DNA from 2 places in the Peribacillus frigoritolerans genome. Region 2 is predicted to be linked to the other one. Evidence: riboswitches for the same ligand, from Rfam matches in the RefSeq annotation. Region 2 holds a riboswitch; the other holds the start of a gene.
The links. A riboswitch is a leader RNA that binds a small molecule or an ion and turns the genes downstream of it on or off. The one in region 2 is predicted to bind S-adenosylmethionine.
Positions count from the first base shown of each region.

Region 1: linked by a shared signal. The riboswitch ahead of ABOA58_RS15625 (bifunctional homocysteine S-methyltransferase/methylenetetrahydrofolate reductase) and the one ahead of metK (methionine adenosyltransferase) in region 2 are both predicted to bind S-adenosylmethionine.

Region 1 covers NZ_CP158190.1:3,191,675-3,203,303, reverse strand. The annotation lists gene ABOA58_RS15650 (NCS2 family permease) at 1-337, shown strand, start outside; gene dapF (diaminopimelate epimerase) at 521-1,507, shown strand; gene ligD (DNA ligase D) at 2,536-4,383, opposite strand; gene ABOA58_RS15635 (Ku protein) at 4,534-5,376, shown strand; gene ABOA58_RS15630 (MOSC domain-containing protein) at 5,869-6,519, shown strand; SAM riboswitch class I at 6,631-6,729, shown strand; gene ABOA58_RS15625 (bifunctional homocysteine S-methyltransferase/methylenetetrahydrofolate reductase) at 6,833-8,680, shown strand; gene metH (methionine synthase) at 8,673-11,629, shown strand, end outside.
Region 2 covers NZ_CP158190.1:4,915,652-4,927,280, reverse strand. The annotation lists gene wecB (non-hydrolyzing UDP-N-acetylglucosamine 2-epimerase) at 32-1,168, opposite strand; gene ABOA58_RS24275 (glycosyltransferase family 4 protein) at 1,365-2,570, shown strand; gene ABOA58_RS24270 (glycosyltransferase) at 2,594-3,910, shown strand; gene ABOA58_RS24265 (nucleotide sugar dehydrogenase) at 3,952-5,253, shown strand; gene pckA (phosphoenolpyruvate carboxykinase (ATP)) at 6,219-7,805, opposite strand; SAM riboswitch class I at 8,223-8,385, shown strand; gene metK (methionine adenosyltransferase) at 8,549-9,742, shown strand; gene ABOA58_RS24250 (gamma carbonic anhydrase) at 9,979-10,497, opposite strand; gene ABOA58_RS24245 (alpha/beta hydrolase) at 10,708-11,511, shown strand; gene ABOA58_RS24240 (hypothetical protein) at 11,579-11,629, opposite strand, start outside.

The DNA.
Region 1 (11,629 bases), 1.7 Mb from region 2:
GGTGACAGGCGTGCTATTCATTTTATCACTGTTATTTATACCGGTGATTAAAGTAATCCCTGATAGCGCCATTGCCCCCATCTTGATTATCATTGGCATTTTGATGCTCGGAAATATAAAAAAGCTGGATTTCAGCGATTTAACCGAGAGCATACCTGCAATCATGATCATCACGATCATTCCTTTCACTTACAGTATTGCCGATGGAATGGCATTCGGTTTCATCCTGTACCCGTTCTTGAAGCTTGTAACCGGAAAAGCGAGAGAAGTGTCAGCCCCGATGTATGTGAGTGCCGGAATGTTTATCGTCTATTTCATCATCGGTATGATCGGTTAATAATTCAAAAGAGCGGTTGGAGTATGAGTTAATTCTTATTCCAACCGCTTTTCTTATTGGGTTTTTCGTCGAAAAAAGGATTTATTGTGATTTACGCGATGACACATCCATCTTTAAAATGCTATGATATAGAATATTAAAAAAATGATAAATGACAAGCAGCATATTAGAGGATGTGACAGGATGATTATTGAAGGTTTAAAAAGCCATGGTTCAGGAAATGATTTCTTGATCATTGATGAATTGACTACAACCCTGACGTTTACTGAAGAACAGCGGAAAAATTTCGCGAAGGCCCTATGCAATAGGGAGAAGCTTGGAGCGGATGGTATTTTGTTTGTAATGAAAAGTGAACATGCTGATTGCCGGATGCGTGTCTTTAATGCGGATGGTTCGGAAGCCTCGATGTGCGGCAATGGACTTCGTTGTGTTGCACGTTACGCGAACGACGTTTTAGGGCTAGATAAAATGATCGTGGAAACCATGAAGGCGGATCTACTCGTGGAAAAAACGGAAGATATTTATGAGGGCATTCCGACTTTCAAGGTGGAAATTTCACCAGTAAGTTTTAATGTGAAGGATCTACCTCTTGTATTGGCTAAAGAACAGCTGCAAAACGAACCAATGCCGGAACTTCATGATACCCTGATATTTTCGGCATTGGCGGTTCCTAATCCACATTTGATCACTCTCGTTGATAGTGACGTTTTACAAAGTGATTTGCAGGAAGAACTTTCAACAAAGGTCAATCAACCGAATGAACTTTTCCCTGATGGTGTCAATGTCAGCTTTGTGAAAGAGCTGGAACCAGGGAGCATTTATGTGCGGACATTCGAACGGGGAGTAGGCTTCACGAATGCATGTGGAACGGCGATGTCTGCTTCAAGCCTTGTAACATGCTCTGTTGGTTTAAACGCATTGGAAAGTGAAATATCTGTCTACAATAACGGCGGAAAAGTTAAATGCGTTGTCCATCATGATGAAGAAAGCCAAAAGTATTCAATTGATTTAATCGGGAATGCAACCTATGAATTCAAGGTATCGATTGAAATAGACTTAGATCAGCCTGAAAAATTTGAAATGCTTGAAAAAGAGGATTTTGAATTCGAAACAAGCTTATATGCCAAGCTTCAGGATGAAGTGCAAAGTTATTTGAATACAAAATTATAATGAAATTTTTAAACTGCAGGCGAACTCGAAAAAAAGCGAGTTTGCCTGCAGTTTTCTTATTAAATAAGTTGCAGTTGATTTCAGCCGGAGCACTTTTTTCGTCCTTCGCCGTACCTTTCCGGAGCTTTTTCTCGATAATCCACCCAGTTATTTTTACCTTCACCGCAAATTATCAGGCCGTTGACGATTTTATCCGACCTTCGCCGCAAATTATCAGGCCGTTGACGTTTTTATTCAACCTTCACCGCAAATTATCAGGCCGTTGACGATTTTATTCGACCTTCACCGCAAATTATCAGGCTGATGACGATTTTATTCGACCTTCACCGCAAATTATCAGGCCGTTGACGATTTTATTCGACCTTCACTGCAAATTATCAGGCCGTTGACGATTTTATTCGACCTTCACCGCAAATTATCAGGCCGATAACGATTTTATTCGACCTTCACCGCCATTTATCAGGCCGTTGACGATTTTATCCGACCTTCACCGCAAATTATCAGGCCGATGACGATTTTATTCGACCTTCACCGCAAATTATCAGGCCGATGACGATTTTATCCGACCTTCACCGCAAATTATCAGGACCTTCACTGCACTTTATCAGGCCGTTGACGATTTTATTCGACCTTCACCGCAAATTATCAGGCCGTTGACGATTTTATTCGACCTTCAATGCAATTTATTCGACGTTCACAAATTTTTTCGATTTTCGCCTCACTATTCGCATTCCGGAGCATTCATTTAAGGTACACGTTGAATTCGATCCTTTCCGCCGTCTGGACAAGCCTCATCAAAGCAAGCATCTAGAAGGATCTCCGCTAGCCAGTTATTCGGCAGTAGTGTCTCTGATTCATCCTATATAAAAAAAGAAAAAAGAGTGTAACAAGTCCCGTATTAAAAAAAATATCCCCTCGGTACGGATCGTCCTCGGAAAGCGAGTGCCCTACGTTCCAATCAACGCCATATAACACTCCCTCAAGGTTGCCTAATAAAATAAAGCGACTTCTAACGCTTTGGGTTTACTTCAGTTGTTGGTCTTTTTTTGTTTTAGGAACGACAAAACTTCCAAAAAGGCTGGTCCATTATCGACAAGTCTATAATCCATAAAAGCACATCCATCCCTTTTTATTCTGTTTGGGATGGTTTCAATCGTATAGTTCTTTAACTGGAGATTTTCGTCGACTTCCTCCCAAAACAAAGGTGTAGCCACACCCGCGAAAGAATTTCCCCGTGGGGAATAAGGCTGGATGATGGTTTTTCCTTCACTATGCTGCACAAAGTCCAAGTAAAGTCGATTGTGCCGATTTATTTTCATTCTTTCCGTTGTAAAATCATTTGGGTTGGAACTTGTTAAGTAGTCACCAAGAAAGTCGGTGAATATGCGTGTCTCCTGATAAGTAAATCTGTCTTCAGGCAATGGAATGTGAATTTGCAGTCCTTTGTTACCTGAAGTTTTTACAAAAGCTTTAATCCTTAATGATTCCATCACTTTTTTAATTTCCTGTGCGGCCTTTATCGCAAAGGAGAAAAATTCGATGGAAGGGGGATCTAAGTCCAGGACGATTTCGTCGGGTCTTGTTTTACCCGCTTTCTGAAAGGGGGCATGGAATTCCAATGCAAGCTGATTACCAAACCAAAGAAGCGTTTCAATATCGTTACACAGCATGTATTCGATATCCTCATCCATGAACGTTTTAATAAAGGCCGGCGCATAATCAGGTTTGTTTTTCTGGAAAAATCTTTCTTTATCCAAAGTGCCATGTGGATAGCGGATCGTCGTAAGCAGTTTATCCTTCAAGAATGGTAAGAAGAAAGCTGAAACCTCCCGTAAATAATGAAGGTATTCAACTTTCACCACCTGTTTACCTTCTGTTATCCAAAGCGGTTTATCTCTGGAAGTTATTTGTACCGTATCTGGAAATGTGTATTGGCCTAGCACAAATTTCTCCCAGGTACATTCATCGGGAGTCGTTTGCAAGAGCCATTGCGAAAACTGAGGTTCACGCAATTCATTTTCCTCATATACGTGTAAGAATTGAACTTCGATGCAAATGGATGGATGGATATAAAAAAATTGTGCATCTTCATCTGATGCATTTTGCTTGATCAATTGATGCAATATACTTTTATCTCGAGCACTCAGTCCATTTTTGACACTTCCGATTTTCGTTACGGCACCTTCTTTGAAAACTGCGAGGGAAACGTAACCATTTTCTTTGTGCAATGCTGTAATGAAACAAGAAACGGTCTTCCAATTTTTCACCTTAATCCAAGCTGTTGTACGTCTTCCTTCTTGCCAAGCACCCCGAATTTCCTTGGCGACAACCCCTTCGCCATCTAACAGGGTGACCTTATTCAAGGCATTATCCAAAACGTCAAAACTCTCTATTAATTGTATCAAAGCCTTATCGTTGGGATTAGGAGGCATGGGAAGACCGAGTTTTTCCCCCATATTCAACATCAATTCCCTTCGTTCCACCATAGGTTTAGCTGCTACGTCTTTTCCGCTGATGCGAAGCAGGTCAAACGCTATAAACCGACATGGGGAAAAGCGGGCATTTTCTGAAATTAAGGATTGTTTCCCAAGGCGTCCTCGCCACTGTATTTGAAAAAAGTCTGCTTTCGCCTGATTGGTGAGCCAGACCAATTCTCCATCTAACTGAAGCGGGAGATAATCTTCCAGGCCCAGGTCTTTGATGTAAGCAATGATTTCTGGGAATTGTGGTGATAATTCCTTCTCATTCCGACTCGAAATGCTTATGGTATCGGAGTCTATCGTTAATATAGCCCTAAAGCCGTCATATTTGACTTCATAACGCCAATCCTTGGAGTTGGGGGCTTCAGGGTAATAGGTAGGCAGCATCGGTTTCATTTTTGTATTTACCTCCGCAAATAATTGATAACATTATTTTGCCAAAAAAACGAAGTGTTAGAGTTGGCAATTGTTTTTTCGGTTTTTTTTGAACAAAGGGGAATAATAAAATTGTTCTTCTCATTAAAAATAAGTTATGAGGTGACGAATATGCATACGATGTGGAAGGGGAGCATATCATTCGGTTTGGTGAACATTCCGATTAAACTTCATGCTGCAACGGAGGATAAGGATATATCTTTAAGGACGTTGCATAAGGAATGTCATTCACCGATTAAATACGAAAAGGTTTGTCCGGTATGCGAGAAAGAAGTGGGGAAGGATGATATAGTCCGCGCTTTTGAGTATACAAAGGGAAAGTTTGTTGTATTGGAAGACAATGAACTGGAGCAACTGAAAAAACAAAACGAAGAAAAAGCCGTGGAAATCGTGGATTTCGTTAAAATTGAAGAAATAGATCCCATTTATTTTAACCGGAGTTATTACATGTCCCCTAATGACGGGGGGATAAAAGCTTATTCCCTTTTGAGGCAGGCCCTCAAGGAATCGAATAAGGTGGGGTTGGCAAAAATCATCATTCGCTCTAAAGAACAAATGGCGGTTATCCGAGTCGTTGATAATACCTTGGTGATGGAAACGATTCATTATCCGGATGAAGTCCGCTCCACAGCGGATGTTCCGAATATCCCTGCCAATGATACCATTGTAAAAAAAGAAATCGATACTGCCGTATTATTGATAGATCAATTAACGACTACTTTCGATCCGACAAAATACACCGATGACTATCGAACCGCGTTACTAGAATTGATTGAATCAAAGAAAACGGGACAGACGACGATTACAGCGAAAACAAAAGAACCAGTTTCCAACAATGTAACCGATTTAATGGAGGCATTACAGGCATCCATAGACCGTACAAAACATGATGAACCGGAAAAGAAAAAGACGACCCGAAAGAAAGCGGCACCGAAAAAAAAGAAACAAGCGTAAACAGGAAGCTGAGCGGAAGACGCATGATGTCGCTCGGCTTTCTGCTTGTTTTTGCAAGGAATCAGGCTTCTAATAAGGAAATGAAAGGGACTTGATAAGGAGGGAAGAAAGTACAAATAGGTAAGTCGATCACGATGCAAGAAACTGAATGGAATTACAGGGAATTAGTGGATATTAATGAAAGCAAAAAAAATTCGCTCCCTAAAGAGCGACAATGAGGAATTCAATCGTGAAAATCAACATATAGGCGAACGGTTGTAGTTTTCGACTATATATTGTGTTCATATTCTACCATATTTAATTCTGAAATAGCAACAAAATTACTGAAACTATCCTATGAATTTTTCTGGAAATCAATGATATTTCGCCCATTTAACGGCTCATGTGGCTTTTTCACTTCATATACTTATAAAAAGCTACAGAATAAATGGATTTTTAGTATAATTTATACATATAGGATGATATAAATTAAATATGAATGGAAGATGCAAAATGAAAAATGGAAAAATCAAATCACTTCATGCCGGAAAGCCGAAACAGGAAATTTTTTCGAATGTCGATATCTTTTCTGCCATGGATAAACAAGCACATGATAATGTGACAGTGACTAAATCAGGCATAATTGGTGATGGGGTAGGTAATGTAAAGTTCCATGGAGGTCCTGATAGGGCTTTGTGCTTTTACCCCTTTGAGCATTATTCATTATGGAATGAAAAATTCTCTAAAAAGATGGATATCCCAGCATTCGGTGAAAATTTAACTGTAGCGGGGATGAGGGAAGAAGCCACGTATATCGGCGATATTTATCAAATAGGCGAAGTGATTGTTCAAATTAACCAGGGAAGGATACCTTGTTCGACCATTTCCCACTTCAATCAAGAACCTAAGTTTTTGGAACTCGTGCTGAAAACGAGTTTCACTGGATATTTTGCAAGAGTACTTCAAGAAGGAACGATAAATAAGCAAAACGAAATCGTGCTGATAGATCGTTTGCAAGAAAAAATTTCAGTTCATTATGCAGCAGAGGTAATCCTTCATAAACGAGATGGCCTGGAAGGCGCTAAGGCTTTACTTACTCTAGACTCGTTAGCGGAAGACTGGAAACAAAGAATATTGAAGAGGGTTAAAGCCGCAAAAGATTGAATCATTTTTGCAAAAGTGAAAAAAATGTCGATCAGGTATTGAAATTGACAGATTATTAATGTAAATTAAATATAATCTAATTTTGAAATCTTGTGAAAATTATATAAATGGATCTTATCGAGAGAGGTGGAGGGACTGGCCCGAAGAAACCTCAGCAACCAGCTTAGGCAAAGGTGCTAAATCCAGCAAGCAGAGCTTGATAGATGAGGAGAATGTTTCAAAAAACCTTCTTCTTTGAGAAGGTTTTTTTCCTTTTCTCTCATACTCATAAAATACGACAAAAACAGGACTGTTTTTGAGAGAGGGTGTAATGATGAATTTTCGTAAAGAAGTGAAAGAAAGAATGTTGGTTGGGGAAGGGGCAATGGGGACCTTATTGTACTCAAATGGCATCGATCAATGTTATGAGGAATTAAACTGCACGAATCCAAATCAAATAGAGTCCATCCACCGTGCCTATCTCGAAGCTGGTGCAGATATCCTTCAATCAAATACATACGGAGCCAATTTCAACAAATTGAAACGGTATGGACTTGAAGATGAAGTTAGCAGAATCAACCGCCAGGGAGTCATTCTTGCTAAAAAAGCGGCAAAAGGAAATGCGTATGTCTTCGGTACCATAGGGGCACAGCGGAGTATCAGGAAATCGGATTTAAGCATGGAAGAGATTAAACGGGGGTTTCGTGAACAGCTATACAGTCTGTTGATGGAAAACCCTGATGGGATTCTCTTGGAAACATTTTATGACCTGGAAGAGCTGGAAACCGTCCTGCAAATCGTAAAAAATGAAACCGGATTGCCGATCATCGCAAATGTTTCGATGCATGAACTGGGTAATCTTCAAAATGGAATCCATTTAAATGAAGCCTTTCAAAAACTCGAGCAATTGGGTGCCGATGTTGTTGGGGTGAATTGCCGTCTCGGTCCACATCATATGATCCGGGCCTTGGAAGAAGTGAGCTTGCCGAAGGATGCATCGATTGCCATATACCCTAATGCCAGCCTCCCGGATTATGTGGATGGAAGGCTCGTCTATAAAGCTGTGCCGGAATATTTCGGTTCAAGTGCCCTGGAACTTCGTGAGCAAGGTGCCGCTATCATAGGTGGGTGCTGTGGAACGACTCCACTGCATATTCAAGCTGTAAAGAATGCAATTGGAAGTTTTGCTCCTGTAAAAGAGAAAATTACGAAACCCCGTGAAATAGAAATAATTGAAGTGAACGAAAGAGAATTGGAACTTCCACTGTACGAAAAGGCCAAGACGGAAAGGACGATCCTAGTTGAACTTGATCCACCGAAAAAGCTGGGAATAGAGAGCTTCATGACCGGTGCTGAGGTTTTGAAAAAAGCAGGGGTCGATTCCATTACATTAGCGGATAATTCACTTGCCTCACCAAGGATATCGAATGATGCACTGGCTAACTTACTAAAGAACCAATTGAATATTAATCCGATGGTGCATATAACATGCCGTGATCGAAATTTGATTGGCCTGCAGTCACATTTAATGGGTCTGCAGACGGTGGGGCTGAATGAATTATTGATCATCACCGGAGATCCTTCAAAAATAGGGGACTTCCCTGGTGCCACTTCGGTTTATGATTTATCTTCCTTTGACCTTATAAGCATGGTCAAACAATTTAATGAAGGTCTTTCCTATTCCGGTCAAAGTTTGGGTCAACGGGCGAATTTTAAAATTGCGGCAGCGTTTAATCCCAATGTGAAATATCTGGATAAAGCCGTACTGAGAATGGAAAAGAAGATTTCCTGCGGTGCTCAATCCTTTTTGACACAGCCAATTTATTCGGTGGAGCAAATCGAAGAAGTACATGAAGCTACAAAACATTTAGAAACCCCGATTTTCATCGGTATCATGCCTTTGACAAGCACCCGGAACGCAGAATTCATCCATAATGAGATCCCAGGCATTAAATTGCCCGATAACGTAAGAAGGGCCATGGCTTTAGCGGGGGATGACCCTGTAAAGTCTAGGATGGAAGGGGTTAATATCGCGCGGGAACTGGTGGACGCGGCAAGGGAAAAATTCAAGGGCATATATTTAATCACTCCGTTCCTTCGCTATGAAATGACGGCGGAACTTACGAAATATATTAGAAAAGTCGATAGTAAACAGACATCAGAGGTGGCAGTACATGAATAAAAAAGCGATTCAAGATCAGTTAAATTCTAAGATTCTCCTACTTGATGGGGCGATGGGAACCATGCTTCAAGCGGAGAATTTGACAGCAGACGATTTTGGCGGGGAACAATTCGAGGGCTGCAATGAATATTTATCACTGACGCAACCGGAAATCATCCAAACCATTCATGAAAAATATTTAGCAGCGGGCGCAGATATCATTGAAACAAATACCTTTGGAGCGACCAGCATCGTTCTTGAGGAATACCAAATAAGCACGATTGCCTACAAGCTAAATAAAATTTCAGCTGAGCTTGCCGTTAAAGCTTGTGAAAAGTATTCCAATGAGGAGTGGCCAAGGTATGTAGCTGGCTCGATGGGCCCCACTACAAAAACGCTATCCGTAACGGGCGGAACGACTTTTGACATTTTAACCGATTCTTATGAAGAACAGGCACTGGGTCTCTTGGATGGCGGTGTAGACTTGCTGTTGGTGGAAACCTGTCAGGATATGCTTAATGTCAAGGCTGCCTTTTCTGGAATCAAAGCAGCATTCGCAAAAACGGGAAAAGATGTGCCTGTCATCATATCAGGAACAATCGAACCGATGGGCACGACACTTGCCGGCCAGTCCATAGAAGCTTTTTATTTATCTGTTGAACATATGAAGCCCGTAGCTGTCGGCCTTAATTGTGCAACAGGACCGGAATTCATGATAGACCATATCAGGACACTTGCAGATATATCGAATAGTGCCATCAGTTGTTATCCGAATGCCGGGCTCCCTGATGAAGAAGGCCACTATCATGAGTCACCTACTTCCCTGGCAGAGAAAATGAAGCAATTTGCCGAAAAGGGATGGATCAATATCATTGGCGGATGTTGTGGTACGACACCAGAGCATATTAAAGAACTTTCCAGGGTCCTCGAAGGCATGAAGCCCCGTACAATTACGGAAACTGCCCATGGTCATGCCGTATCAGGCATAGAACCGCTCATTTATGATGATTCAATGCGTCCTTTATTCGTAGGTGAAAGGACGAATGTTATCGGTTCCCGAAAATTCAAGGAGCTGATACGCGGCAAGCATTACGAGCCAGCAGCCGAAATTGCACGTAACCAGGTGAAAAAAGGCGCCCATGTCATTGATATTTGTCTTGCTGATCCTGATGGGGATGAGCTTGGCGATATGAAGGAATTCGTAGAAGAGGTCGTCAAAAAAGTGAAGGTCCCATTGGTCATCGATACTACAGATGAAGTTGTACTTGAACAAGCATTAAAACATTCACAAGGAAAATCGATCATTAATTCCATAAACCTTGAAGATGGTGAAGAGCGCTTTGAAAAAATAGTACCCTTAGTCCATCAATATGGTGCTGCCGTTGTCGTAGGAACCATTGATGAAATCGGGATGGCCGTCGATGCTGAACGGAAATTGGAAGTGGCAACACGGTCTGTGGATCTGCTTGTCAATAAATACGGTCTAAACAAAAGTGACATCATCTTTGATCCGCTTGTATTTCCTGTAGGCACAGGTGATGAACAATATATCGGATCTGCTTTAGAGACGGTGAATGGAATAAAGGCTATTAAAGAAAAGTTTCCAGAATGCCTGACGATACTTGGCATTTCTAACGTTTCTTTCGGTCTGCCAGCGAGGGGAAGGGAAATATTAAATGCAGTTTTCCTTTACCATTGTACAAAAGCGGGACTCGATTATGCCATCGTGAATACAGAAAAACTTGAACGTTTCGCTCTGATTCCGGAAGAGGAAGTGAAACTGGCTGAGGCACTCCTGTTTGAGACTTCAACTGAAACTTTAGCGATTTTTACCGAATTTTATCGTGGAAAAAAAGCGGAGAAGAAGGATAATGGTGTGATCCTGCCATTGGACGAACGTCTAGGTAACTATATTATCGAAGGAACGAAAGAAGGATTGGTTGATGATTTAAATGAAGCGATTGAGCGCGGTGATACCCCATTGGAAATCATCAATGGACCGTTGATGGATGGCATGAGTGAGGTGGGTCGGTTGTTTAATGACAATCAACTTATTGTCGCAGAGGTGCTTCAGAGTGCTGAAGCGATGAAGGCGGCTGTATCTCACCTTGAACCACTTATGGAAAACTCTGAAGATAGCGCTAAAAAAGGGAAAATCCTGTTGGCGACTGTCAAGGGAGATGTGCATGATATCGGGAAAAACCTAGTGGATATCATCCTATCCAATAATGGCTATGAAGTCATTGATTTAGGGATCAAGGTTGCACCGCAACAAATCATTGAAGAGGTTCGAAAACATGAGCCAACCATCATTGGCCTATCTGGGTTACTTGTCAAATCTGCACAGCAAATGGTTTTAACCGCACAGGATTTAAGGCAAGCGGGAATAAATACCCCAATATTAGTGGGAGGGGCAGCATTATCGCGTAAATTCACCGATTTTAAAATATCACCTGAATATGAAGGACCGGTTTTATATTCCAAAGATGCGATGGATGGTTTGGCTGTAACGAATATTTTACATGACTCTGACAAAAAAGTGGTGTACTTGGAAGAGTTAGTCGAGAAACGAGAAAGGTCGAAAGCGAATGCCGCCATTGCCGCCACGCTGGAAAAACCTGTACGTAAGCAGTCCACAGCTGCCCCTTTAAGCGATGTTCCCGTTCAAATGCCACGTGACATCAAGCGTCACGTCCTGAAGAACTATCCATTGGATGTCGTCCAGCCATATATAAATAGGCAAATGCTGATTGGTCATCATTTGGGGTTAAAAGGGAAAGTTTCCGAATTGCTTAAGCAAGGGAATGAAAAAGCAGTGCAGCTCAATGATCTCGTTGATGAATTGATCGAATTCCTAAAGACGGAACCGGATTATGGCTTGCATGCAGTTTATCAATTTTTCCCTGCTCAGAGCGAAGGAGATAAGCTATTGGTGTACAACCCGGACAATCATCAAGAGGTTTTGGAAAC
Region 2 (11,629 bases):
ACGTGACAGGCTTTTCTCACTATTTTATTTTTCATAATAGAAGGGGGGATTTCATTCCGCAATGCGTTAATAGGATATCGACAATCCGCTGTGAAGCGAATCCATCTCCATATGGATTGGAAGCTGTCGCCATTTTTTTATAGGTTTCTTCATTTGTAAGTAAGTCTGAGGCTAATTGATAAATTCGTTCTTCCTCAATTCCTGCCAATAAAAGGGTACCAGCATCGATTCCTTCCGGACGTTCTGTTGTATCGCGTAACACAAGGACAGGAACACCAAGTGAGGGAGCTTCTTCTTGCACCCCTCCGGAATCTGTCAATATTAGATGGGCATGCGCCGCAAAATTATGAAAATCAAGTACTTCAAGCGGCTCTATTAAGTGAAGTCTTTCCGTTTCACCAAATATCCGGTAAGCAATTTCACGGACTACTGGGTTTTTATGAAGCGGGAAAACAACTTGGATATCCGAGTGATCTTCCAGCAGCCGTTTGACGGAACGGAATATTTCTTCCATTGGTTTTCCGATATTTTCTCGTCTGTGCGCTGTCATCAATAACATACGATCTCCATTCAAACCAGATAGAATCGGATGTTCATAATCTTTCCGTACTGTTGTTTTCAACGCATCGATTGCCGTATTTCCAGTAATATGGATACAATCACTCTTTTTATTTTCCAAAATTAGATTCTCTGCCGCCTGATTTGTTGGCGCAAAGTGCAAATCAGCCAGGACGCCTGTCAGCTGCCTATTCATTTCTTCAGGATATGGAGAATACTTATTACCAGTCCGGAGACCAGCTTCAACGTGGCCAATCTGTATCTTATTATAGAAAGCTGCCAAGCTTGCGATGAAAGTTGTCGTTGTATCCCCATGAACGAGGACGATATCCGGTTTTATATCTTTCATGAGCGAACTCAATTTTTCAAGCCCTCGAGTTGTTATCTCTTCTAATGTTTGTCTATCCTTCATCATATCCAAATCGTGATCTGGCTTTATTTGAAAACATTGCAAGACTTGGTCGAGCATTTCCCTATGCTGGGCGGTGACCACCACGATGGTTTCTATTTCTTCTGGATGCTTTTTCAGTTCCAAAACGACTGGTGCCATTTTGATAGCCTCTGGTCTTGTACCAAATACGGTCATGACCTTAATACGTTGTTTAGGCATGCTCATTTCCTCCCATTCTGAATGTCTCCCCCATTATAACGGGAAGTTCATGGGAAATATGAAAATGAAACAATAATTAACAGAATTTTTACAATATTAATAAGGACTTTATATTTCTTTAACCTTCAGTTAATATCTGGCATTTACAATATAAAGCATGAAGTAAAGCAAAGCAGAATAGAGGTGATAGGCGAATATGAAAAGCGTCCTGATGATCGTGCAAAACTTTTATCCGGAAATCGGAAGTGCGGGAAATAGAATGAAAAATATATATCTCCATTTGAAAAGAAACGGATTTGAGGTAACGGTCATCACATTGAAGCCGAGTTATCCTAATCAAAGTTTATATCAAGATACAAAGTTTTGGGATGAAGAAAGCATTGAAGAGGATGTCATCAGGATTAAACCGGACAAAGTGAAGAGGTATACAAGCAATATGGGGAAGCGGTTGCTTCATTATCTTGAAGCGATGTGGCTTTTCATTTATACAATCATCCGTCTCGAAAAAAAATATGATTATGTGTTTGCCACGACCCCGCCGATCTTCCCGACATTGGCGGCGTTGATCGCCAAGAAAAAGATGAAGGCGAAACTCATTACCGATGTCAGGGATTTATGGCCGGAATCGTTGATAGGAGTAGGAGTATTTACTAATAAGTGGGTTTTGAAAGTCGCTTTCTTCCTGGAAAGGAAGCTATATCGGCATTCAGATTTCATTATCATCAATAGTCCTGGTTTCAGGGATTATATCGTTGCAAAGGGAGTCAAGGAGGAGGCCATCCAATACATCCCCAATTCGCTTACTGCGGATGAGCTGACTTTAAAGAATTTGCTTACACCCGTATCGGAAAAGGTAATCAAGGTCGTTTATGCGGGGAATATCGGACTGGCCCAGGACTTGAAAAAACTGATAGCCGTAGCTGAAAAGCTAAGGGAACATAAACAAATCGAATTCTCGATGATTGGATATGGATATCGGATATCCGAAGTGGAGAAGGAGATAAGCTCTAGAGGGCTGACAAATATTAAGATGATTAATGCGATGAATCGAAGAGTGACTCTTCATGAAGTTTCAACGTCCCATATTGCCTATGTGAGCTTGGTTGAAAAGGAAGTCTTCAATAAGGTGCTGCCTGGTAAAATCATCGATTATATGTGTGTCGGAATACCCATTGTCGGAGATGTGGACGGCAGGGCCAAGAAGATGCTATCTGAGGCGAAATGCGGGTTGGTAGCAGAGAGCAGAAATGTTGATGAAATCTGTCAGCATATATTGACAATGGCCTCAGATCCAGCTCTTCGTGAAGAACTGGGGGAAAACGGTCATCGGTATGCTAAACAACATTTTCAATGGTCTAAAAATATTAAAGGTCTCATCAACGTGATGGAAGCCTCAGGCTGAAAAATCCGGAAGTGGAGGACAACATGGCGAAGAAAGTATGTATGTTCGTGTGGAATCACTTTACGAACGATGCGAGGGTTCTAAGAGAATGCACAGCACTTACTGAAGCGGGTTATGAAGTCGATTTAATTGCCATTCATAATTGGAAAATCGAGGGTTTGGCCAAAAAGGAGAAACACCAAAATGGTTTCTCGGTCACCAGGGTGAATAACCGCTGGGAGGCGCTTCATAAGATTCTCAGGATCGTAGGCAAATTGAAGAAAAAGAAGTTTGAAATCGTTCTATTGGCCTTATTGGTCTGGAATACGTTGTGGAATTTGAACTTGATCAACGGCTGGTTGGGATCGGCAATACTGTTCGGTTCCCTTGCACTCCTAGCGATGGGCACCGTGATGATCACTAAAACGAAGCTGCCGACACTATTAACGAGGAGCTACATTTTTGGTCAAATGATCTATCATGGCCGGAAAAGGAAATATGATTTTTACCATTCGAATGACTTGAATACGCTCTTGCAGGGAGCGATCAGCAGTAAATGGTTGAGAAGGAAAAAGCTGATTTATGACTCACATGAGGTACAAACGAGCAGGACGGGATATAATAGCCGGATTTACGGGATGATGGAGAAATTCCTATTAATGTTCGTTGATGAAATGATTGCCGAAAACCATACGAGAGCTAAGTATAACGAAGACTTATATGGTCTATATCCCAAGGTGGTCCATAACTACCCGATTCCAACCAATCCTGAGGAAAGTACGGCCGTGAATTTGCATGAGCTGCTCGATTTGCCAGAGAATGAACCGATATTGTTATACCAAGGCGGCGTTCAAATGGGAAGAGGGTTAGAGCAATTGGTTGATGCTGTACCGATGATCGAGGGCGGGACGGTAGTTTTTATCGGGGATGGAAGGATCAAGGATGAATTAATGAAAAAAGTAAGCGACATGAATCTGGAGCATCGTGTGAAGTTCCTGCCGAAGGTTCCGGTCGACGAGCTGCTCCATTATACAAAAAATGCGTATTTAGGTTTTCAAATATTGAATAATGTCTGCTTTAATCACTACTCCGCTTCTTCAAATAAATTGTTTGAATACATGATGAGCGGTGTTCCTGTGGTTGCCTGCAGCTTTCCTGAAATTCAAAAGGTTGTCGATACGGAAAAAATCGGTGTGTGTGTCGATTCACATGATCCAAAATCAATTGCCGAAGGTGTCAATTACTTATTGAAGCATCCTGAAAAAAGGGCGGAAATGAGCCAAAACTGCCTGAAGGCGCGACAAAAATACAATTGGAAACAAGAGAAGGAAATCTTTATCGAAATCTATCAAACAGCCTAACAAATTTGAGTGTAGCAGAAAAATAGATAGGAGTGGTTTATATGAAACTTTGTACAATCGGACTTGGTTATATAGGACTTCCAACTTCTTTAATGTTTGCGAAACACGGTGTCGATGTTGTCGGCGTGGATATCCATCCTGAGATTATTTCCAATTTGAATAGCGGCAGGCTCCATATCGAAGAACCAGGATTGGAGGAGGTATTGCAAGAAGTGCTTACTACCAATAAGTTCCGGGCTACGTTAAGCCCGGAACATGCGGATGTTTTCATCATCGCGGTACCTACTCCAAATAAAAAGGACATGCATCAATCCTGTGATTTAACTCATGTCATGGATGCAACCTCAAACATTCTTCCTTTTATCAAAAAAGGGAATGTCATCATTATCGAATCGACGATAGCGCCAAGAAGCATGGATGATCATATTAAACCGATGATTGAGAGGACGGGCCTTACCATCGGAAAAGACATTTTCCTCGTTCATTGTCCGGAACGCGTTTTACCTGGAAGGATTCTTGAAGAGTTGGTTCATAATAACCGTATCGTCGGGGGCATCACGGAAACATGCTCATATAAAGGAAGTCTTGTTTACAAAACCTTCGTTCAAGGGGAGATCATTCAGACGGATGCGAAAACGGCTGAAATGTCCAAACTGATGGAAAACACCTTCAGGGATGTCAATATCGCCCTTGCGAATGAGCTGACGAAAATCTGTTTCGAGCTGGACATCAATGTTTTGGATGTCATATCGATGGCAAACAAACACCCTCGTGTCAATATACACCAACCAGGACCAGGAGTTGGCGGCCATTGTTTAGCGGTCGATCCGTATTTCGTCGTTGCAAAGGCACCAGAGCAAGCGAGAATCATTAAATTGGCCCGCGATACCAACGTATCGATGCCTTATTATATCGTTAATTCCGTAAGGATGATGCTAGAGGGGATCCGGAAGCCAAAAGTAGCTGTTTTCGGTCTTGCATACAAAGGAAATGTAGATGATATTCGTGAAAGCCCAGCCATTGATGTCGTCAATATCTTGATGGGGATGGAAAACATGGATGTATCCTTGCATGACCCGCATGTCCAATCTGGAAAGATGCCAGTCGTATCAGTGGAAGACGCTGTAAATGATGCCGACTTGATACTTGTCCTGACCGACCATGATGAATTTAAACAAATGGATTATGATAATCTATCAAATCTCATGAGAAATAAATTGATTTTGGATACACGCAATTGCATTGATGCAACTAAAACAGATGTCCCGGTGGCCAACCTGGGCAATATATATCAATACAAAACGATGTCCATGAAAAAAGCCAGGAATAAAGCGATCATTTAAAAAAAACTTGGACAAAAAAATCCATATTGGAATAAGGATTAAGGGGCGCTGACTATGACAGTGCCCTTTTTCCAATGAAGATAAGGACCATGCAAGAGTTGGTCCTTTCAGACTGTAGAAACGTTCCAGTTGGTTTCAGAAATTCAGCTTCCTTTCCGCCAAACAATCTGGCTGGGGCTTGGCTGGCCAGATATTAGGCCGTTGCCGGCGTTATTCGACCTAGAACGAACTATTGACCTAAGACGCCGTTAATCGACCTCCAGTGCACTATATTCGGCAGTTGTCGCCGTTAATCGACCTCCAGTGCACTATATTCGACCGTTCACTGCAGTTAATCGACCTCCAGGGCACTATATTCGACCGTTGTCGCCGTTAATCGACCTCCAGGGCACTATATTCGACCGTTCACTGCAGTTAATCGACCTCCAGTGCACTTTATTCGACCGTTCACTGCAGTTAATCGACCTCCAGGGCACTATATTCGACCGTTGTCGCCGTTAATCGACCTCCAGTGCACATTATTCGGCCGTTGTCGCCGTTAATCCACCTCCAGTGCACATTATTCGGCCGTTGTCGCCGTTAATCGACCTCCAGGGCACTATATTCGACCGTTGTCGCCGTTAATCGACCTCCAGGGCACTATATTCGACCGTTGTCGCCGTTAATCGACCTCCAGGGCACTATATTCGACCGTTGTTGCCGTTAATCCACCTACACTACACATTATTCGGCCGTTCACAAATTTATTCGATCTACACCTCACTATTCGGACTACTCGCTGATGTATCTAGCGGGGTCTTGGATAGCCAGTTGCAGGATTGTAGCAAATTTCTGGGGATTCCATTCAAAAAGTAAACCATGAAGGTTAACCAAGTAATGTTTTGAAATCATGGTTCGGGAATGAGACATTTCTTGTCGACAAACTGAAAAGACCAAGCAAGAGCTTGGTCCTTTTGTGTAATTTATTAAGCTGTCGGTCCGCCAAGTTCTTCGATTTCACTTGGAACGCTGCCGAATTTCTTGAAGTTAGCACGGAATTGTGCGGCAAGGTCCGTTGCTGCTTCTTTATAAGCGGCAGGATCTGCCCAAGTCTTGATTGGCTGAAGCACTTCATCAGGAACACCAGGAACATGAAGCGGGATATCCAAGCCGAAGATATCATCTTTGATCGTTTCGATGTTCGCTAATTCACCTTCAAGTGCCGCTTGTACCATTGCACGAGTGTAAGCAAGTTTCATACGGCTTCCAGTTCCGTATGCTCCGCCAGTCCATCCAGTGTTGACAAGATATACCTTTGCATTGTGCTCGTCAATTTTATCACCAAGCATCTCAGCATAGCGTTGAGCTGGAAGCGGTAAGAATGGTGATCCGAAGCAAGTGGAGAATGTAGCTTCCGGTGAAGTTACGCCTCTTTCAGTACCAGCCAATTTACTAGTGTATCCACTTAGGAAGTGGAACATTGCCTGTTCTTTGGAGAGCTTGCTGATTGGAGGCAGAACGCCTGAAGCATCAGCTGTTAAGAAAATGATTGTATTTGGGTGTCCTGCAATACTTGGGTTCACGATGTTATCGATCGCTTGCATTTGGTAAGCAGCACGAGTGTTTTCAGTCAATGAACTGTCATCATAGTTCGCTTCACGTGTATCCGGATCAACAACAACATTTTCCAATACGGCACCGAAACGGATTGCATCGAAAATTTGTGGTTCTTTTTCACGTGAAAGATTGATCGTTTTCGCATAGCAGCCGCCTTCGATGTTGAATACGCCGTTAGAAGACCAGCCGTGCTCGTCATCGCCAATCAGTTTACGGCTAGTGTCTGCTGATAAAGTTGTTTTGCCTGTACCGGACAGTCCGAAGAATAAAGCGACGTCCCCTTCACGTCCTACGTTAGCAGAGCAATGCATTGGAAGGATTCCAGCCTCTGGAAGTAAGTAGTTCATGATCGAGAAGATCGATTTTTTCATTTCTCCTGCATATTCCGTTCCGCCGATCAGGATGGTACGGCGTTCAAATGAAACGATGATGAAAGTTTCGGAAGTGGTTCCGTCCACTTCTGGGTCTGCTTTGAAGTTAGGTGCAGAAAGGATTGTGAATTCAGCTTCGTGACCTCTTAGTTCCTCTTCATTTGGACGGATGAACAAAGTATGGGCGAAAAGGTTATGCCAAGCATATTCATTAACAACACGGATTGGAAGACGAGATGATTCGTCTGCACCAGCGAAACCTTTAAAAACAAAAATCTCTTCTTTTGCTTTTAGGTAGTCAACTACTTTATTATATAGTTTATTGAACACATCTTCGGAAATTGGCTGGTTCACTGAACCCCAATCGATTTTATCTTTAACGGATGCTTCTTCCACGATAAATTTATCTTTAGGTGAACGACCAGTATATTTGCCAGTTTCAGCTTTTACTGCGCCTGTTGATGTTAAAACGCCTTCATTTCTGCTTAATACTTTTTCGACCAATTGAGGAACTGAAAGTTGAGTTTGCACATTGTTTCCTGTTAATAACTGGTGTAACTCATTAGAAACATCTACAGAATTCATATATGAGGTACCTTCCTTTGTTTAAGTTTTTAGATTACAATTAGTATAACACATTCATTTAAATAGTCTATACTATTTCTTCTAATTTGTGATTATTTTCAGTTGGTCGCGTTAATCATTTATTCCGGCAGGAACCGAGTCAGGATTTAACACATATACTTTAATGAAGTCAATTTTATTTTAATAGGAAGTAAGTAAGCAATATATTTCCAATGGTGAAGTCGTTTTTCGTTTGCTTAATACTTATTATTAATGGCAATTTTCAACATTTCTATTCGTATTTTGCATTGTAAACCCTTCTAAGGCGCTGTATCAACATGTTTTTCAAATGAACGCCATACTGGGCGGAAATGTTCTTTTTAGAAAAGCATTGACAAATTCCAAGCAGATACGATAATATCTTAAATTGTACGGATTCTCTTATCCCGAGTTGGTGGAGGGACAGGCCCTTTGAAACCCAGCAACCTGCCATATTGAACTTGACTCCAAGATCGATCGCCGAAAATAAAGCGAAGATCTTCAAGGAATAGTGGTGATGGTGCTAACCTGAGCAAGGTAAAAAACCCTTGAACGATAAGAGTGAAAGGATAGAAGACAGAATTTTAAACCTTTCCTCATTTGCCAGGGAAGGTTTTTGTGTTTTTTATAAGTAATTCTGTGTCTATAGTTGAAACTAATGAGGGAAACGAGTTCCGTAAAAAACAGGCTTATGCCTACAACATACTAACTTCCAAGGAGGAAATATGATGTCAAAGAAACGTCTATTTACTTCTGAATCTGTTACAGAGGGCCATCCGGACAAAATTTGTGATCAGATTTCAGATTCCATTTTAGATGCTATCCTAGCTAAGGATGCAAATGCACGTGTTGCGTGTGAAACTAGTGTAACAACAGGTCTTGTACTTGTTGCTGGTGAAATTACAACGTCCGCTTACGTGGATATTCCGCGTATCGTTCGTGATACGATTAAAGGAATTGGCTACACACGTGCGAAATACGGTTTCGATGCTGAAACTTGTGCCGTGTTGAGTTCCATTGATGAGCAGTCTGCCGATATCGCAGCTGGTGTCGATAAAGCATTGGAAGCTCGTGAAGGAAACATGTCTGAGGAAGAAATCGATGCAATCGGTGCAGGGGACCAAGGTCTTATGTTCGGATTTGCTTGTAATGAAACAGAAGAGCTTATGCCGCTTCCGATTTCATTGGCGCATAAACTTTCATTCCGCTTGGCTCAAGTTCGTAAAGATGAAACTCTTGCTTACCTACGCCCTGATGGTAAAACACAGGTAACAGTGGAATATGATGAGAATAACCGTCCCGTACGTGTAGATACGATCGTTATCTCTACACAGCATGATGCAGAAATTACACTTGAACAAATTCAAGCAGATCTAAAAGAACATGTGATCAAAGCTGTCGTTCCAGCTGAATTGATCGATGCTCAAACTAAATACTTCATCAACCCTACTGGCCGTTTCGTAATTGGCGGACCTCAAGGGGATGCTGGTCTTACTGGACGTAAAATCATAGTCGATACTTACGGCGGATACGCTCGTCATGGCGGCGGTGCATTCTCTGGTAAGGATGCTACTAAAGTTGACCGTTCTGCTGCATACGCTGCTCGTTACGTTGCGAAAAACATCGTGGCAGCAGGCCTTGCCGACAAAGCGGAAGTTCAATTGGCATACGCAATTGGTGTGGCAGAGCCTGTATCGATTTCAATTGATACGTTCGGAACTGGTACAGTTAGCGAAGAAGTCCTTGTTGACCTAGTTCGCGCCAACTTCGACCTTCGTCCAGCTGGCATCATCAAAATGCTTGACCTTCGTCGCCCGATCTACAAACAAACAGCTGCATACGGACACTTTGGCCGTACAGATGTCGATCTTCCATGGGAACGTACGGACAAAGCAGAAACATTAAAAGCACAAGCGTAAATCATATAAAAAAGGTGTCCCGCAATTTGCGGGGCACCTTTTTTTGTGGATTAATTTTACCCTCAGCGGGAATAATTCAAGAAATCCCAAAGAAATATAAAATATGTGCAAAACTCGTGAGTTAAGGTCGTTTACAAGTTTGTTTGGGTCATCTACTCGTGAGGTTGAAGCGTTACTCATGAATTTGGAACGTTTACTCGTGAGTTTGAGTACAATACTCGTAACTTTCAGTTAATTCACTTTATTCGTTCCGCCGTTTTATAGTATTGTCCTTTTTCGGCATATTCGCGAACGATGCGTTCCATATCCTGGCGATCTTCTTCGTTGATTTCGCGAATGACTTTAGCTGGGCGTCCGAATGCCAGCATGTTCGGTGGAATGACTTTACCTTGGGGAACGAGACTGCCGGCACCGATGAAGGCCCCTTCGCCGATTTCGGCTTCATCAAGTACAATCGATCCCATGCCGATCAGAGCTCCTTTACGGACTTTACAGCTATGTAAAATGACCTGATGGCCAATGGTTACTTCATCCTCGATGATCAATGGATTATTTGGGCTTTGGTGCAGGACGCTGTTATCCTGTATACTGACTTTTTTCCCGATGATGGTTGGGGATACATCACCGCGAATGACGGAATTGAACCAAATTGATGTTTCGTCGCCAATTTTGACATCACCTGTCACGACAGCATTCTCAGCAATATAAGCGCTTTCGGCGATTTCAGGTTCTTTGCCTTTATACGGATAAATAATCATTTTCAATCATTTCCTTTCCGAAGTGAGTGTTTTTATGTATTATTTTAATATACCGTATGCATATACACTTGGCTATTTATAATAGCAATGTACAACTTGTTAGATTTCTTTTTTGTCGAAAATCACGAATATGGTTATAATTTATATATATTATTTTAACTATCATGGATCGTACACAACAAGTGAAAAGTGAAAGGGGGATTTCGAATGTGGAAATGGGAGACAGAAGGAGACGCAAAGGGCGTCATTGTCATCATTCATGGGGCAATGGAACATCACGGACGTTATAAGTGGGTAACACAAATGTGGCTTTCGGCTGGATACCATGTCGTCATGGGCGACCTTCCTGGGCAGGGTATGACTACTCGCGCCTACCGGGGACATATCGATTCCTTTGATGAGTATTTGGACGAAGTGAAAAGCTGGATAGAAGAGGCTTACGAATATTCGTTGCCGGTCTTTTTACTTGGACACAGCATGGGTGGTTTGATTTCGATACGCCTTCTTCAGGAAGAGGAATGGGACATTGCAGGGGTAATTCTTTCTTCTCCATGCTTGGGCCTCGTGACGAAGCCGCCGAAGTTCCTTACAACCATCTCGCATGGTTTGAACATCGTGATGCCTAAGTTCAGGGTTGAATCTGGATTGACACCTGAAATGGCGACGAGAAGCGCAGAAATCCGTGAATCCGATAGAAACGATACATTATATATCACAAGGGTTTCGGTTCGCTGGTATCGCGAGCTTGCACAGGCTATGAAGGATGCTTTTGAAGAGATTCCTGAATTTCAGGATGTGCCGCTTTTGGTCATGCAGGGTGGAGATGACCGAGTCGTGAACAAGAAGGCGGTTCGTGAGTGGTTTAATTATAACTTGGCCAGTGAAAAGCAATATAAGGAATGGCCGAAGCTATATCATGAAATCTTCAATGAACCAGAGCGTGATGATGTATTTCAATATGCACTGAGTTTTGTTGAAAACCGTTTAAAAATATTAGGGTATGTCGTTTGATCAGTACATACTTCAGGATAAATAAAAAACTGCCGAGGTTAGACCTTCGGCAGTTTTTTTATTTGAATCAGCCTGCGTTTTTAAGCAACTCGTTCGACTTGATCACCGGTGCCCAGAA